Regions from separate parts of the Abyssisolibacter fermentans genome, predicted to be linked through region 2. Evidence: a T-box and tRNA genes for the amino acid it is inferred to sense, from the RefSeq annotation. Region 2 holds a T-box; the other holds one or more tRNA genes.

Region 1 (8,498 bases), on a different contig from region 2:
GGAACATGAACGATCATATCATGATAAATAAATTCATCCTTTGATGTTAGCATGACAATTCCGTCAATAATTAAGAATCTTCCCATTTCATCACTATCAAATATATCTATTTGCTGATAAGGACTTCTCCCAGTAAATAATTGTTCTTTTACCTTAATTGAAAATCTAATGTTTTCTGTCTGAGGTTGTGTATACCAAAGCTCCATTAAGATACCTCCCTTAATAAATTTGTTTATTATATGGACTGATATTATAAATAATCTAAACAATTTAATTCTTGTACATAAACTGTTTATTATTTTTAGACAATATCAATTTATATTTTTCCATATGTATTTCATTTTATACATTATAAAATATTTATATTACTTTATCTATTGGTAATTTATTCTTGATATATCACTAATATGAAAAATTAATACCCCTTACGCGCAAGGTTGTTAAGTACTAATAAAAAGTCACGGCTATTTATGAGATTTTTCTCATCTATAACCATGCTTTTTTATAAGAATTTATTTTTTGTTATATATACGTCAAATAAAGTCATATCAAAAATAAAATAAATCTCTATCATCAATATCCCTAAAACCCTTATAAAATCAACAATAGCTTTATCCCTTTTCAGTCTCTCTGCAAGGTGGTCAATTGTTGTTCTTTTTTATTTTATCTTTATGTTTTTCCATTTGCTAATGTTTTAGTAAAATATGATTTAATATAAATTGCGTAAAAAATATCGCCAATTCATTTTTGAATAGGGCGATATTTTACTCTAGTTATTAATATATATTAATAACCCATCATTACAATACATGTATCTTGCTGACAAATTGGAATTTATCTAATTACTACTTTAATATACAGGTACACAAATTTCACAATTATGCTTATTAACCATTTGGACTATATACCTTTCGATGATTGGTCTTGTTTCATCAAATTGATATCCTTGCCTTGATAATTCTGGGAAAATATCAATCCACGCTTTTTGAACTGCTTCTGCTGTATGATTTATTTTAAAAACAGCATATTTCCCTCCAACAATATTACCTTCTTTTATATAGCCGTCAGTTACCGAATAGTCATTTGAAACAACAATGCAGGTATCATAACGACAGTTTTTAGGTTTAGTAGTCTCAGGATTATCCTGAGCAATTCCAAGGATTATGGATTCGTCATTAAATAAATGGTTAATTTTTGCCCATTTTTTTAATTCTTTCATTGTTTTAACATTATTAATTCCATAAGGACCAATTTGCCTTATATAAGCAATCCGATATGGTGGCATATTTTCAATCGTAATATCCATAATTTATTTTCTTCGCCTCCTCTAAAGAATAAATAACTTCTTCATTACAAGATTACTACGCTTTAAAATAGAAAGCAAAGAATTTTTTAAAAATGTTAAATTGCTATTTATCTTTTAATTAGCGTTTCATTTTGTTTTTCTATTACTCTATTTTTAATACTTCTTCCTAATAAAACAAAATTTAAAAAATCATGGCTTTAAGAGAGCTTTCGCTCATCTCAAACCATGATTTTTAAAATCACTTTGTTTATTTGATATAAGTTTTTTGTGTTATACATATTTATATATAAAGTTATATTTCTCTTCTACCGTGCAATGCTTTAGATAAGGTTACTTCATCAGCGTACTCTAAATCTCCTCCAACTGGTATGCCATAAGCAATTCTTGTCATTTTTATTCCTGTTGGTTTAAGCAGTCTAGAAATATACATAGCTGTAGCTTCTCCTTCTATCGTAGGGTTTGTAGCTAATATTAATTCTTTGACTGTATCATCTTGAAGCCTTACTAGTAACTCTTTAATTTTAATCTCTTCAGGACCTATTCCATCCATAGGAGATATACTCCCATGTAATACATGATAAAGACCTCTATATTCTCTGGTTTTTTCCATCGCTACTACATCTTTTGGTCCCTCTACAACACATATAGTTGATTTGTCTCTCTTAGCATCTGAACATATATTACACGGATCTTTTTGAGTTAGATTATTGCATATGCTACAATATTTTATGTTTCTTTTTGCATTTACTATTGCATTAGCTAAACTCATTGCTTCCATGTTGCTTACATTTAAAATATGATATGCTAATCTTTGAGCTGTTTTTTTTCCTATACCAGGAAGCTTAGAAAGTTCTTCTATCAACATAGCTATAGGCTCAGCATAATAATCCATTTTTTCACCCTTTTTCTATGTTTTATAAATCAATTTTGCTTACTAAATTATGGGGTTTTTATTCATTATAATTGTTGATATTCTAATCTATTTAACGGAAATGATTACTTTATTTTAGTTTAAAGATTATTTCCTTATAGATTAGTAAACTTTTTGATTATACTTTAACTCCTATTCATTCTTCCTAGGAGTAAGCGGCGATATGAAACTCCTACTCATCCTTCCTAAGAGTAAGCGATTCACATAAAATCAAAGATTTTAGTTCTCTGCTCAAAATCAAAGATTTTAGTTCTCTGCTTAAAATAATCCTGGTATATTCATTCCTCCTGTTACTTTACCCATTTCTTTACTTACCATTTCATCAGCTGCTCTTAACGCTTCATTTACTGCTGCTAATACTAAATCCTCTAACATTTCTACATCATCTGGATCAACAACGTCTTTGTCAATTTTGATTTCTAATATTTCTTTTTTTCCATTGGCTTTTACTGCTACTGCTCCACCACCAGCACTAGCTTCTACTTCTCTTTCTTCAAGTTCTGCCTGCATTTTAGTCATCTTTTTCTGCATCTGTTGTACTTGCTTCATCATATTACCCATATTTGGCGTTCCTCTAAATCCACCTTTAGCCATATTTTATCATCCTCCCTATTTTTTTCATACTAATTATTAACATGTTTTGTTATTTATTTTATCTCAACTATTTCTTCACCAAATAATTGTTTGGTTTTATTTATTAGAGATTTATTATTTGCTGTTTCTTTTTGTTTCGTATACGTTTGACCTTCTATTATATATTTAACTGTAATATCAGAATTTAGATTTTTACTTAAAAACTCTTCTACATATTTTTTATTGTCTTCCGTATTTAATGCATTTTTAAAAAATTCATTCTCTTTATTAAACGATATTACTACTGTGCTATTATACACATCTACTAGCTCTCCATTGCTAAGAAGTGTAAATATTTTTATTTTTTCCTTTTTCATTTTTTTTATTATATTTTTCCAGTCTTCTTTAACATTATTTATGTCTAAATCTAAAATCTTATTGTTTCCATCAAGCTGTTCTTTTTCAATTGTTTCTTTTGAACTATCTACTGCCACCTTTTCAACTTCTGGTTCGTTAATAGGTTTTTGTATAACATTTTTTTCATTGGAAGTAATAGTAGTTGGAGTAGTCTTAAACTCCCCACTTGCCATAGTTTTTTCAATCTTATCTATTCTACTGATTATACCCTCAAATGAATTGTCAGCTTCTGGATTTAAAATTTTTATTATAGTTACCTCTAAAATTACTCTTGGTTGTGTAGTTTTTTTGATTCGAACTTCTGCTTCTGATAATAAATTTATTATCCTTTCAATTGAACCTACACTTATATTACTGCATTGTTGTTTAATCCGTTGTTGATTATCTATAGATAAATCAATTATATCACTTGGATTATCAACTGCTTTACAAATCAATATATTTCTAAAATGCATTATCAAATCTTTGATAAACTGTCCAATATCCTTACCATCATTTATTATATTATTTATATTTTTTAATGTACTATACAAATCTTGACTAATAATACTATCACTTATTTCAAAAACTGCATCATTGTTCACAGCTCCCATAATAGATAATACATAATCATATGTAAGCTTTTCTCCTGTTAATGATATGCATTGATCTAATATGCTAAGTGCATCTCTCATAGCACCGTCGCAATTTCTTGCTATTAAGTTTAGTGCTTTTTGCTCAACATCACAATTTAACTTTTGGCATATATCATTCATGTTTTTTACTATGTCATTTGTATTAATTCTTTTAAAATCATATCTTTGACATCTAGACAATATTGTTGCTGGTAGTTTTTGCGGCTCGGTTGTAGCTAATATAAATATTAAATATTCAGGTGGTTCTTCTAACGTTTTCAACAATGCATTAAATGCACCCTTTGAAAGCATATGAACCTCGTCTATTATATATACCTTATATTTCCCATTTGAAGGAGGGTATTTAACTTTTTCTTTTAAATCTCTTATATCATCAACGCTATTATTTGATGCTGCATCCATTTCAACCACATCAAGATTTGTACCATTGAGTAAGCTTAGACAAGTTTTGCATTTATTACATGGATTGCCATCTACACTATCTGGACAATTCACTGCTCTTGAAAAAATCTTGGCTGTAGATGTCTTCCCTGTACCCCTTGTCCCTGAAAACAAATATGCATGAGCAGTATTGTCTTTTATTATTTGATTCTTTAAAATTGTTACTATATGGCTTTGTCCTAATATTCCATTAAAATCTTTAGGCCTAAATTGCCTGTACAGTGCTTTATAACTCATAATATCACCCTTATTCTCAACGATAAGTATATTATCCCAAATTATTCAGAAAAAATCAAATACTTATAAGTAGAGAATTAAACTATTTTTTAACTAAAAAAAGCATATATCTTGTCTTTACTGTTATGTATAATTAATATTATATGCAAAAATAAATCCATAACAAAGGTTATGGATTTATTTTAGCCGTACACCTGGTATTGACATTTCACTCCAAGCGTTACCTAAGCAGTTAACTCAAATCAGGCACCCCTGCGGCACACGAGAGTGTCTACTTACCGCTGCTTCCTTCCGGACCTGACGGGGTTCATAGATTCTCATTGCGCAGGACCCAATCATCAACGCCACTTACTTAGGGCAGACCTTACAGTAAAATGCCTCAACCAGGAATTCAATCCTGCTATAGCGGATTGCAGGTTACAGGGCACCGCTACCTCCCCATCTAGTACGGCAAACTTTACTGGCGGAGAGAGAGGGATTTGAACCCTCGAGACGGTATTCGCCGCCTACCCGCTTTCCAGGCGAGCGCCTTCAGCCAAACTCAGCCATCTCTCCATAAATTATTGAATTATTTATATAGTCTAACGAATATTTATTATATCTAAAAATTTGGTCTATGTCAATGAAAATCGGCTGTTAATTTATGTAAATAGGCAAAGTTTTCATTATATCTAGGCAAAATCAAAGGATTTTATTATTTCCCTTTATCAAAACTGAAATATATGACATAATATAATATATCTTATACCTTTACATGGGAGGGTTTTTATGCTTAATATAACTTGTATTTCAGTAAGATTACTTATGGCTTTAGTTTTGGGTGGTTTGATAGGGTTACAAAGAGAAGGTAAAAATCGTCCTGCTGGTTTTCGAACTCATATACTTGTATGTATGGGGGCAGCACTTATAATGCTTTGCGGTATATTCCTTTTTAATAATTATAGCAGTTTTAGCAATCTAGATCCTGCTCGTCTAGGGGCTCAAGTTATAAGTGGTATAGGTTTTTTAGGAGCGGGTACTATAATTAAAGAAGGATCTACTGTAAAGGGATTAACCACCGCTGCTAGTTTATGGGCTGTAGCAGGTATAGGTTTAGCAGTTGGTAGTGGTTTTTATATAGGTGCTATTATTGCTACACTTTTAATATTAATTACTTTAATAATATTTTCAAAATTTGAGCCATATATTAACCAATCTAAGATATATTCATATATAGACTTAAGTACGATTAATATTCCTGGTCAAATAGGAAAAATAGGTACCGTATTAGGAAATCTAAATATTTCAATAGATAATATAAGTATGGAAGAATCTAGCAAGAACCATTTGTCTTTAGAGCTGACTATTACTAATCCACTAAAAATACCTAATAATACTATTGTTAAAAATTTAGCTCAGATAGAAGGTATTCAATCTATAGAAATTAACCATACCAAATAATTTACATTTTCCCTGAGCGTATCATAGAAATTACAAGCCAAATCCCCATTAATCCTGCACTTAAATAACCTATTAATCCAAAAAATGACATGTCATATATTTTGGGTCCGGCATTCGCATTTATTACTAAAGATGAACCTATTACTATAGATGAAATTATAAGACTTACAACTACCCTATTTATCATTTTGCTTATTCTATATACACTTCTTTCTAATCTTAAATGTTCAAGTTTTATTTTTAGTTTACCAGCGTTTAATGTATTTAGAACCTCAAGAGTTTTAGTTGGTAGTTTTATAGTATTTCTATAAGAAGTGTATACTGAGTTTAACTGCTTTATAATTTCTTTTTTGATATCTTTATTAAATATCAAATTTGATTGAATATATGGTATTGCTACGTCCATTATACTCATATCAGGTGCTAGATGCTCTATAACACCTTCCAAAATCATCATGCCTTTGACAAACATCATTATACTAACTGGCATGGCTATATTATTATTTTTTGCAGCTTTTGTAACATCATTAATTATTTGTACTACATTTATATTTAACAATGATTCATCTATATATTGGCCGTATATTTCTTCTATATCCGAATAGAGTTTGCGTATGTTTATTTTACCTCTCTTGATACCTATTTTAAGTACTGCATGTGTCATTTTTTGAATATCTCTTGAACCTATTGCTAATAAAAGATTATTGAAATCTTTTTGCATATCTTTGTCCATAATTCCTATTGCACCAAAATCAAAAAATACTATTTTTCTATTATTAATAATTATATTTCCTGGATGAGGATCACCATGAAAAAAACCATCTTCAAAAACTTGTTTTAAAAAATTATAGGCTAATTTTGAAGCTATTTCTTCTAAATCATATCCTTCTTGCTTTAATTTATTTATATTAGTTATTTTTATACCATCAATATATTCCATAACTAATATGTCATAGTTACTATATTCTTTGAATACCTTTGGACATTTTATAAGTTTAGAGTCTATATTGTTTTCGTAAAATTTATCCAAATTTTGTGCTTCTTTATTTAAATCAAGTTCTTTCTCTATAATATCAATAAAAAAATCTATAGCTTCTTTTATATCAATTATATGCCCTTGGGGTGTTAGTTTAGCTAATATAGAAAATCTCTTAAGTATCTTCATATCACTAAGCATAATTTCTCTTATATTAGGTCTTAAAATTTTTAATGCTACTCTTGTGCCATCCTTCATTATTGCTTTGTGAACTTGAGCTATAGATGCAGATGCTATAGGATTGTGATCAATTTCAATGAAAACATCATCAATTTTGTCACCAAAATTTTCTTCTAATATATCATGTATTACATCATACGAAAGAGGTTTTACGCTATCTTGGAGTTTTTCGAATTCTAATATATAGCTTTGAGGAATTATATCTGATCTAGTAGATAGTATTTGTCCAAGCTTAATATAAGTAGGACCTAATTCCTCTAAGGCTAGTCTTAAATTTTCAGGCTTTATCCTTTCTTTTTTTAAACCATACTTTACAAATACTGATATTATCTCTTTAACTCTTTTTTTCTCTTTTATTCTATTCATATCTATATGCAAAAAAGCCTTGTAATACAAACAAGGCTTACTTTAACTCCAATTCATTTATTTTTTTCTTTATTTCTTCAAGCTCATTTTGGGTCATATTTTCTATATTCATAATAGTCTGTTTTAAATTACTATTAGCATTATCAAAACCTTCTACTGACCTTTTTTTCAATTCATCTGTTAACTCTTTGCCTTGTTTAATAGTTATTTCACCTTTTTTTACCATGTCGTCAACAATATCCACTGCTTTTTCATAAGTATAAGCAGCTGTTCCTATTCCTGCTAATAAAATATTTTTTAAACTTATCATAGCTCCTCCTTAAAATTAAGCATATTAACATTATTTACCTCAAGCTTATTTATTCCATAAAAAGAGCTAATTTATACATCTACGAGTTAATTATTTTTGCACCTTCATAATCTATATCAACTTTTTTTATAATCCATTTATTATTTAGATTATTTATTATAAATTTTAACTTTTCAACAACTTTTTCATCATTTTCTTTTGTAATAACTGCTAAAGTAGAACCTGCTCCACTTATGAAACCTGCTGTATTATCTAAGTCATTGAGAGTTTTCATAAATAAATCATAACCTTCAATAAGTTTACTTCTATAAGGTTGATGTAATTTATCTTGAAATGATGCCTTTAGTAAATGACCATCTCCATTTGATAAAGCACAAAGCATTAAGGCTGTTCTTCCAACATTAAAAATTCCATCACTATAATCTATTTTTTTAGGCAAAACTTCTCTGGATTTTTGTGTAGAAAGCTTAAAATCAGGAATTAAAATATAAAAATTAAAGCTTTCATCTATTTTAGCCTTACTATATAGAACCTCTTCTTTGTTTTGTGCTGAAGCTATCATTCCACCAAATAAAGCTGGTGCTACATTATCCGGATGTCCCTCTATTTCAGTTGTTAATTTTAAT
Region 2 (8,498 bases):
TCTCTATTATACTAGCTATTGCTAAAGTATTCCTATAATCTATTTCCTTAAGTTCGCTTAATTGAGCCAATAAGTTGATTTTCATTTTGTTACCTCCATACTTCAAAGTTAATATTGATATTATTGTCATTATGAATTTATATATACAATAAAACTTGGATTTATAAAAAACATTGTGTTTAGTATTGATATAATTTAATTTATCGATATATGATATTACATTTATTCTTTATATTAATATAAAATTTTTTGGTGAAATTAATTTAATAAAATTGAAATTAAAAAGAACTTTATGCTTAAGTTTTTTTTAGAAGTTTAAAAATTATATTTTGATTAAAATAAATAACTGAAATTTAGATTTAAAATTTTAAAAATATGCACGGCTATCGCATGAAAAAAATATTTTTTGCGAAATCAAAAAGGAGTTTGTAAAGTTATCAAGAATAATACTAAGAGAGGGTAAAATCCTAATATCTTTGGAGAATTAATATGACAACAAACACTTTTACAGAATCATTTGAAAATATAACTGATTTTAGATAACTATGGAAAATAAAACATAAACTCATTATATTTTATTCATAGCAGTAGTAGCTACTATTGCAGGTGCAGACAATTGGATAGATGTTGGTGATTTTGCTGATGATAAAGAAGAATGGCTAAAGAAATATATTTCATTAGAATATTTAACTGACGATTTATCTAATAAAGAAATTTACATAGATTCAGAATATACCAATTGGTATATAGCAATTAACAAAATTACTCTCAATAAAAATATTATAAATATAACTACTAATTATAATAATACTTTTAATAGTGAGAAACTAGTAATACTTAATGAAAATGAATTTGAAAAAATATTAATTTTAGATATCTAAAAGATGATAAAATTATAAATAGAGAAATATGAAATTAAAAAAAAGATATATGCGGTAATTTTCTACCAAATATAGATTAATTAAAGTTATAAAATTTGATGAGTATTTAGCTACATTAATTAATTTAGATGGTTTATATTCAAAACAATCCAATAAAAAACTATGATACTTTAAATGCATTAACAAATACTTATATTAAAAAAAGTAATTACGATTTCTTTACTTTAAAACTCACTTTGTTCATATTGTCATAAAAACGCTCCTTTCTGGCTTGAATTTTATTTAGATTCTTACCAGAAAAGAGCTGATTTTTATTTGTTCACAAAGTAATTTACATTACTGTAAATTACTCATTGTAATATTAGGTGGACATAATACCACATGCCTATAACAGCTGCCATGGTGGACATAACAGGTTTCCGTCATAGCAATATTTTATAGCATTTTCGTTAGCTTTGTATGTTAAAAATTCATTTTTATCCAATTTTTTCACCTCCTTTACGATATTTTTATTAGTGAGTAAAAAAAATATGTAATGGTTTTCAGCAAAACCAAACCTCTCTAATCAGGTAACCTTGCAGCAAATTTTATTATTTTATAATTTGTTAAATACAATTTTCTTTATAATATCTTCCCATAGTGTCACATATATCTTTCATTTCCAAATCAATTCTATTTAAATCTTTCTGCCATCTTTTCATACCTCGTGCAAGCTCATTAAGATTACATATGTCTAGTATATTTTCTATCTTTTCATCTTCTATTGACCCCATAGAAAAAATTTCATCTGGTACAAATTCACACGGCTTTATATTTCCATATTCGCTTATACACCATTGATAGATTCCACCACCACAGTCAAAACAATGAAACTCTTTAAAACTGTTATTACTGCTACTTTCGTCTTTATCTTCCCATTTACCAATATGAATTTTATCTTTGTTTTTTTCACATAAATTACTTATAGTTTTAGCAACTTCATCTTTTTCATCACTTGATAATATTATTTTATTCTTTAATGTAATCGCCCTACCAAATGGTCTTAACGTGCCAAATTTTAAAAATTTCACATCATGTTCTAAAGCTAAGTCGACAATATCTTGCAATTTATTTTTATTATTTTTTGTAACAATAGTCGAAATAGAAACTGGTATACCTGCTTTTACTGCTACATCTATTCCATTCATAGTAGCATTAAATGATCCATCCAAATTTGTAAAAGCATCATGCTCTTTAGGAATATTAGAATACACAGAAACTTGAATATCTTTAACCTTTTTGAAACAATCAATATTATTTTTATTTATCAATACAGCAGTTGTTGTTACTGTAGTATCAAAGTTTTCCCCGCAATAATCTAATACATCTAAAAATCTATGATAAACCATTGGTTCTCCACCAGTTAATTGTATTGACATTGCTTTTCCTTTTAAGTACTTAAGCGTGTCCATTAATTTATCATAATTTATGAAAGTATTATTTTCTGTACTACAGCTTTTAAAGCAATGTTTGCAACTCATTATACATTTATTGGTTAAACTCAAAACAAGATATATCGGTATATTTTTAGTTTTTATTCCGTTCTTTTTTATAATGTGATTTTTAGGATTCTTACTAGTTTTAATTAATAATGATTTACTTTCAATGAATTCTTCTAAAATACTACTTATTTTTTCAATATCCTCTATCTCTAGTTCAGTTGATATTTCATTAACTATTTCATCTTTAGTCCTTATTCCATCGATTTTTTCTAACATATATACTTCAATATTGTTTAACATATATCTTTGATTATCCCTAAACAATATGCCATTCTTATTTAAATAATGTAATATTGTATTTTCCAATATATATGGATACATAAATTTTTCTACAGAAAAAGTTCTTTCTGTAACTCCTCCTATCTGTTTTTTAGTGAACTCTCACTCCACTTGTTTCATTCATCTCCAACTTATAGAAGATGGGAGATAAATGATAGGTACGTAATAATTAATACTATTTTCCTAGATTATTCATATAACCGTGGATAATAGGATTATTATTTTTAATTATAAGCTTTTAGTAAGCTTAAAAAATAGCGAGTTGTTATATATAAAACTTAATTTTTTATGAATAATCTTTGAAGATATCAAAAATTTAACATATTTAAACTTTATAATGTAATTATATCACATTTATTGTAACTATGGTACAATTTATCTTAAAATGTATTATATGTACAATTATTATTTGACAATCTTTTTTATATTATTATTTAACTTGAAAAACCTTCTTGTTATATAGATCTTTACTAAGAAGGTTTTTAGTTACATTTTACTTAATTCTGCTCATTCCATTAACATTGCGAAACTCCCACTGTAAATCAATGCAACGTCCCTATTACACCATTTCAATGTTACGCTATGGGCACGCAAAAAAAATAGCTGAGAAAATAATAAAAAAAGAAGCTAATTATGTTTTAGCTTTAAAAGGGAATCATGGTACATTTAATAAAGAAGTAAAAGATTATTTTTAGATGCCATAGCTAAAAAATTTTAAAATATGAATTACAGCAAAAAAGTTACGCGAGAAAAAGGTCATGGACGAATAGAAAAAAGGGAGTACTTCCAGACTGATGATATAGACTGTTTTTTTGTAGAAAAACATTTTTGGAAAAACTTGACTAGTATTGGTATGGTAAAAAGAACTGTTACAACAGAAAAAAATAACAGAAGAGAATTTTTATTATATATCTAGTCTCAGTATACCCCAAAATGCAGAGTGTGACTTATTTGAAAAAGCAGTAAGAAATCAATAGGGAGTAGAAAGTTGTCACTGGATTTTAGATGTTGTTTTTAGAGAAGATAATAGTAGAGTAAGGAAAAATAATGGCGCTGTAAATCAATCGATGTTAAAGAAACTCGCTTTAATATATATTAAAGAAGAGAAAAACTGCGAGAAAAAAATTAGCTTGCGACGCAAGAGATGATAAGCTTTTAGATGATATAGTTGGAATATAATAATATGAGTTGAGATATACTTTTTATAGTGTAAATCGGTTAGTAAATTAAATAGGTTTATTTGTTATACCATTAAAACAATATATGTTTTAAGTTACACAAATAAAAAAAAATCACATCAAATATTTAACAGAACAAGTCTATTTTTGAAAACTTTATGTAAAAGTTTTAATTAGAATATATTTTCATTCGATTGCCGTTAAAAATATGTATTTATACTTGAAAAAAAGGATATAATATGCTATAATCAATTCCAAATTAATAAATATACTGATAGGAATAGTAGATAATATAATCTTTTAAGAGAGTTAATGGTTGGTGTGAATTAGCATGATTAATTATCGAATCCATCCTAGTATTAGATGTATACCATTGCATGGTTTATAATGCACTTAAGTGAGCTATTTGCTAAGTAGGGTGGCAACGCGGGAAAAACTCTCGTCCCTAAGTTTTATTGGGATGAGGGTTTATTTTTTTATTTAAAAATAGATAATTATAAAAGGAGGTTTTTAATAATGCTAGATATTAAAAAAATAAGAAGTAATACTAAAGAAGTTATTGACGGATTAAAGAGCAGAAATGGTGATTATGATATCGAAGGAATATTAAAACTTGATGAAAGAAGAAGAGAACTACTACAGAATACAGAAAATAAGAAATCTGAACAAAATAGTGTATCAAAACAGATACCAAAACTTAAAAAAGAAGGAAAAGACGTGACAGAAATATTAGCTAAAATGAAAGATTTGTCACAATGTATTAAAGAACTAGATGTAGAGGTAAAAGAAGTTGAAGAGGAATTAAATAAAAGACTTTTATCACTTCCTAATATACCTAATACTAAAGTTGTTGTTGGAAATAGTGATGAAGACAATGTTGAGATTAGAAGATATGCTGAGCCAACTAAATTTGATTTTGAACCTAAAGCTCATTGGGATATTGGAGCAGAATTAGATATACTAGATTTTCAAAGAGCATCTAAAATAACAGGTGCTAGATTTTCTCTATATAAAGGATTAGGTGCTAAACTCGAAAGAGTATTGATAAATTTCATGTTAGATACGCATACATTAGAACATGGATATAAAGAGATATTACCACCATTTATGGTAAATAGGGATTCTATGACAGGTACAGGTCAGCTTCCAAAATTTGAAGAAGATGCTTTTAATATTCCTAGTAAAGATTACTTTTTAGTTCCAACAGCTGAGGTTCCAGTTACAAATATTCATAGAAATGAAATACTAGATGAAACTGATTTACCAATATATTTTACTGCTTATACTCCATGTTTTAGACAGGAAGCAGGTTCAGCAGGTAGAGATACTAGAGGATTAATAAGAAACCATCAATTTAATAAAGTAGAATTAGTTAAATTAGTTAAGCCAGAAGAATCATATGATGAGTTAGAAAAACTTACTGAAAATGCAGAAAAAATTCTTAAACTATTGAAATTACCTTATAGAGTAGTAGAGCTATGCACTGGTGATTTAGGATTTTCATCAGCTAAAACTTACGATTTAGAGGTATGGATGCCAAGTTATAACAGATATGTTGAGATATCTTCTTGTAGTAATTTTGAAGATTTCCAAGCAAGAAGAGCAAATATCAAATTTAGAGATGCTAAAACAAATAAAACTAGATTAGTTCATACGTTAAATGGTTCTGGTTTAGCAATAGGAAGGACAACAGCAGCAATATTAGAAAACTATCAACAAGAAGATGGATCAATTATTATTCCAGAAGTATTAAGACCATATTTTAGAGGTTTAGATAAGATTACTAAATAATCAAATTAATATTATATTTCTATAAATTAGTTTATTAAAGTAAATACAAATTTCATTAATAAAGCTAGTATATAAGAAAAAATAAATTTTTGAATTAACTCAATATCTGAAACTTACTGAAATAAAATGCTATTTTGATTAAGCTAATCACACTAAATTTAGAGTGATTAGCTTAACTATATATCATATTAATTAAGTATTTCTATAACTTTTTTGTTTATAATGAACGCTATAGATTAAACTATTTAATAAAGTTTGTTCTATAGCGTTTTATGTTCTTTTATGCTAGAAATTCATTATATCTTTTCTAAATTAATACTTGTATTTCATAAGGACAGTTTTCAAATTTATAAGTACCGTTAGGTATAAATTCTTCAGCAATAATTAACTTAGGAGTTAAGTTGTTTTGTTTAATATAGTCAATTAAAGGTGTAATATCATAATTATCAGATAAAATTTTTGAGCTGAAACAAACATAAACTCCTTCAGGAGCAGTATATAAATATTCTGTTTCAAAACTTGGAGGTTCACCTACAGTAACTGTAGACTGTAAGAAAGTAAGTTTACCATTTAAAAAATCATTACTATCCAAAATATATCCGTAAGGGTTTAATACAGATATATTTACAAATTGTGGTGAATTAATAATTTTTCTCAGTTCTATGTCTATACCTGATATACTAGTAATATTATCAAAAGGATGAGAAATATAATGGCGTTTTTTTATGTGTCTTACATAAACATTGTTATTCATTTGAACTATGTCATAATAAGAGAAATAATTTTCAAGCATATCTAGATTTTTTTTTAACATTTCGATTCTCTTTGTTTCAGAATCAAGATATTCTCTTTGTTTTCTAAAAAATTCTTTTAATTTGGTATTATCTTCATCATATATAATATCTTTAAGCTCATTTAAAGGTATATCCCAATATTTGAATTTTTTAATCTTATCTATAATTAAAAATTGGCTGTAACTATAATATCTATAACCATTTGTTTCATCTATGTATGCCGGTACAAGTAGACCTATCTTATCGTAATATCTCAAAGTTTTAATAGTAATATTATTAATTTTTGAGACTTCTCCAATAGAATATAATTTCATATTTAATCCTCCATAAATTATGTAGATAGTTATCCAGATTATTTATATAACTCTTATGATATGCTGTATATTTCTGAATTATGAGTATAGAACTAAAATACATTTATGTAAAAGTCCAAACTCATTCGAATGAGTTTCATTAATAAAGAGTATTTAATTTTTCTAAATAATTTGAGCTTATATATTCTAACTTTTGTTTATCTTAGTTTACTTGTTTTAGATAAATTTTATGAAAAAATATAATTTTATTTAATCATAATATATTCGGGTATTATGCGTCAAATTCTTTCTTATTAAAAATGAAGTTACTAATTAATTATATTATTGACACTCCCCTAAGGTAATAGTATATCATTCTAATTGTAATTTTGATGCAATATTTTAAGTTTAATAATTAATATTAATTATAAGTAATGATTTAATTATAAAATATTTGGAAATTATATATTTTAAACAAAGGAGGAAGTCACAATGGATAAACATGATTTAAGTAAATCAGATCTAGAAACAAAATTAATTCACACTGGACATAGTTTTGATCCCGTAACACATTCTTTAGCATCACCAATATATCAAACAGCAACTTTTGGATTTGATACAGTTGAACAAATGGATGAGGCTTGGAATGAATTAGGTTACCTTTATACAAGAGAAGGAAATCCGTCTACAATTCAACTAGAAAAAAAACTTGCTGCTCTTGAAGGAGGAGAAGCTGCCGTTACAATGGGTTCAGGAATGGGAGCTGTTTGTTCAACAGTTTTAACATTACTTGAAAAGGGAGAACATATTCTATGCTCTAAAGGATTATTCTTTCACAGTGACATTTTTTTCAGAGAATTAATTGACAAGATGGATGCAGAAGTAAGCTTTGCAGATTTTAAAGATATGGAAGATGTAAAACAAAACATTAAAGAAAATACAACAATAATTTTTATTGAAACACCTGAGAATCCAAAGCTTGGTGTTGTTGATATTAAAGAGGTTGCTGAACTTGCAAAGGAAAATGATTGCATTTTAATAGTTGACAGCACATTTGCACCACCACCTATTCAATATTCATTACAACATGGAGCAGATCTTGTTTTGCATAGCTTAACAAAATATATTAATGGTCATGGCGATGCACTTGGAGGAGCAATTATAGGAAGAAAAGATCTTATAGAAAAAATAAAATACCCTGGTATGCCTTGTTATACAGGTGCAGCACTTTCACCATTTAATGCATGGTTAATTATGAGAGGCATGGCTACTCTTACAATGAGAATACAAAAACATTGTGAAAACGCTTTAGCAATTTCAAAATTCCTTGAATCACATGAATATGTAGAAAAAGTTATTTATCCAGCTCTTGAATCTGATCCATCATATGAACTATGTCAAAAACAAATGAATGGTCTTGGTGGTGGTATTGTTTCATTCTGGTTAAAAGATGGCATTAAAGGAATGACAGTAAGAGAAGCTGACTATAAGCTATGCAACAATATGAATTTACTTTCAATTGCTACAAGTTTAGGTGAAGCTCATACACTGATTCAAGTAGAAAACAGTAATATGATTAGAATTGCGGTAGGACTTGAAGGTGCACAGGATTTAATAGCAGATATAAAACAAGCTTTTGATAAATTATAAAATTTGAAGGGAGAATTGTCTATGGATAATAAAATAAGCTTATTCAAAAAATATAAATGGTTGATGATGATCACAGTATTGTCATTTGGTA

The links. A T-box is a leader RNA that pairs with one kind of tRNA and senses whether it is charged. The one in region 2 lies ahead of serS (serine--tRNA ligase), so its partner is inferred to be a tRNA-Ser.
Region 1: it has a tRNA-Ser gene. The T-box ahead of serS (serine--tRNA ligase) is inferred to sense a tRNA for this amino acid. The anticodon was not compared.

Annotation. Positions count from the first base shown of each region.
Region 1 is NZ_LOHE01000075.1:7,833-16,330, reverse strand. Features, by position in the region: gene speE (polyamine aminopropyltransferase) at 1-206, opposite strand, end outside; gene AYC61_RS14525 (AraC family transcriptional regulator) at 851-1,306, opposite strand; gene recR (recombination mediator RecR) at 1,599-2,198, opposite strand; gene AYC61_RS14515 (YbaB/EbfC family nucleoid-associated protein) at 2,496-2,831, opposite strand; gene dnaX (DNA polymerase III subunit gamma/tau) at 2,885-4,540, opposite strand; RNA gene ffs (signal recognition particle sRNA large type) at 4,727-4,991, opposite strand; tRNA gene AYC61_RS14500 (tRNA-Ser) at 5,002-5,095, opposite strand; gene AYC61_RS14495 (MgtC/SapB family protein) at 5,309-5,980, shown strand; gene AYC61_RS14490 (ABC1 kinase family protein) at 5,982-7,562, opposite strand; gene AYC61_RS14485 (phasin family protein) at 7,600-7,872, opposite strand; gene thrB (homoserine kinase) at 7,952-8,498, opposite strand, start outside.
Region 2 is NZ_LOHE01000032.1:35,077-43,574, reverse strand. Features, by position in the region: gene AYC61_RS02465 (hypothetical protein) at 1-85, opposite strand, end outside; gene AYC61_RS22235 (transposase family protein) at 573-881, shown strand; gene AYC61_RS02460 (radical SAM/SPASM domain-containing protein) at 1,487-2,743, opposite strand; gene AYC61_RS21955 (hypothetical protein) at 3,274-3,396, shown strand; gene AYC61_RS20945 (hypothetical protein) at 3,423-3,617, shown strand; T-box leader at 4,142-4,329, shown strand; gene serS (serine--tRNA ligase) at 4,396-5,670, shown strand; gene AYC61_RS02450 (MerR family transcriptional regulator) at 5,978-6,778, opposite strand; gene AYC61_RS02445 (trans-sulfuration enzyme family protein) at 7,250-8,407, shown strand; gene AYC61_RS02440 (MFS transporter) at 8,429-8,498, shown strand, end outside.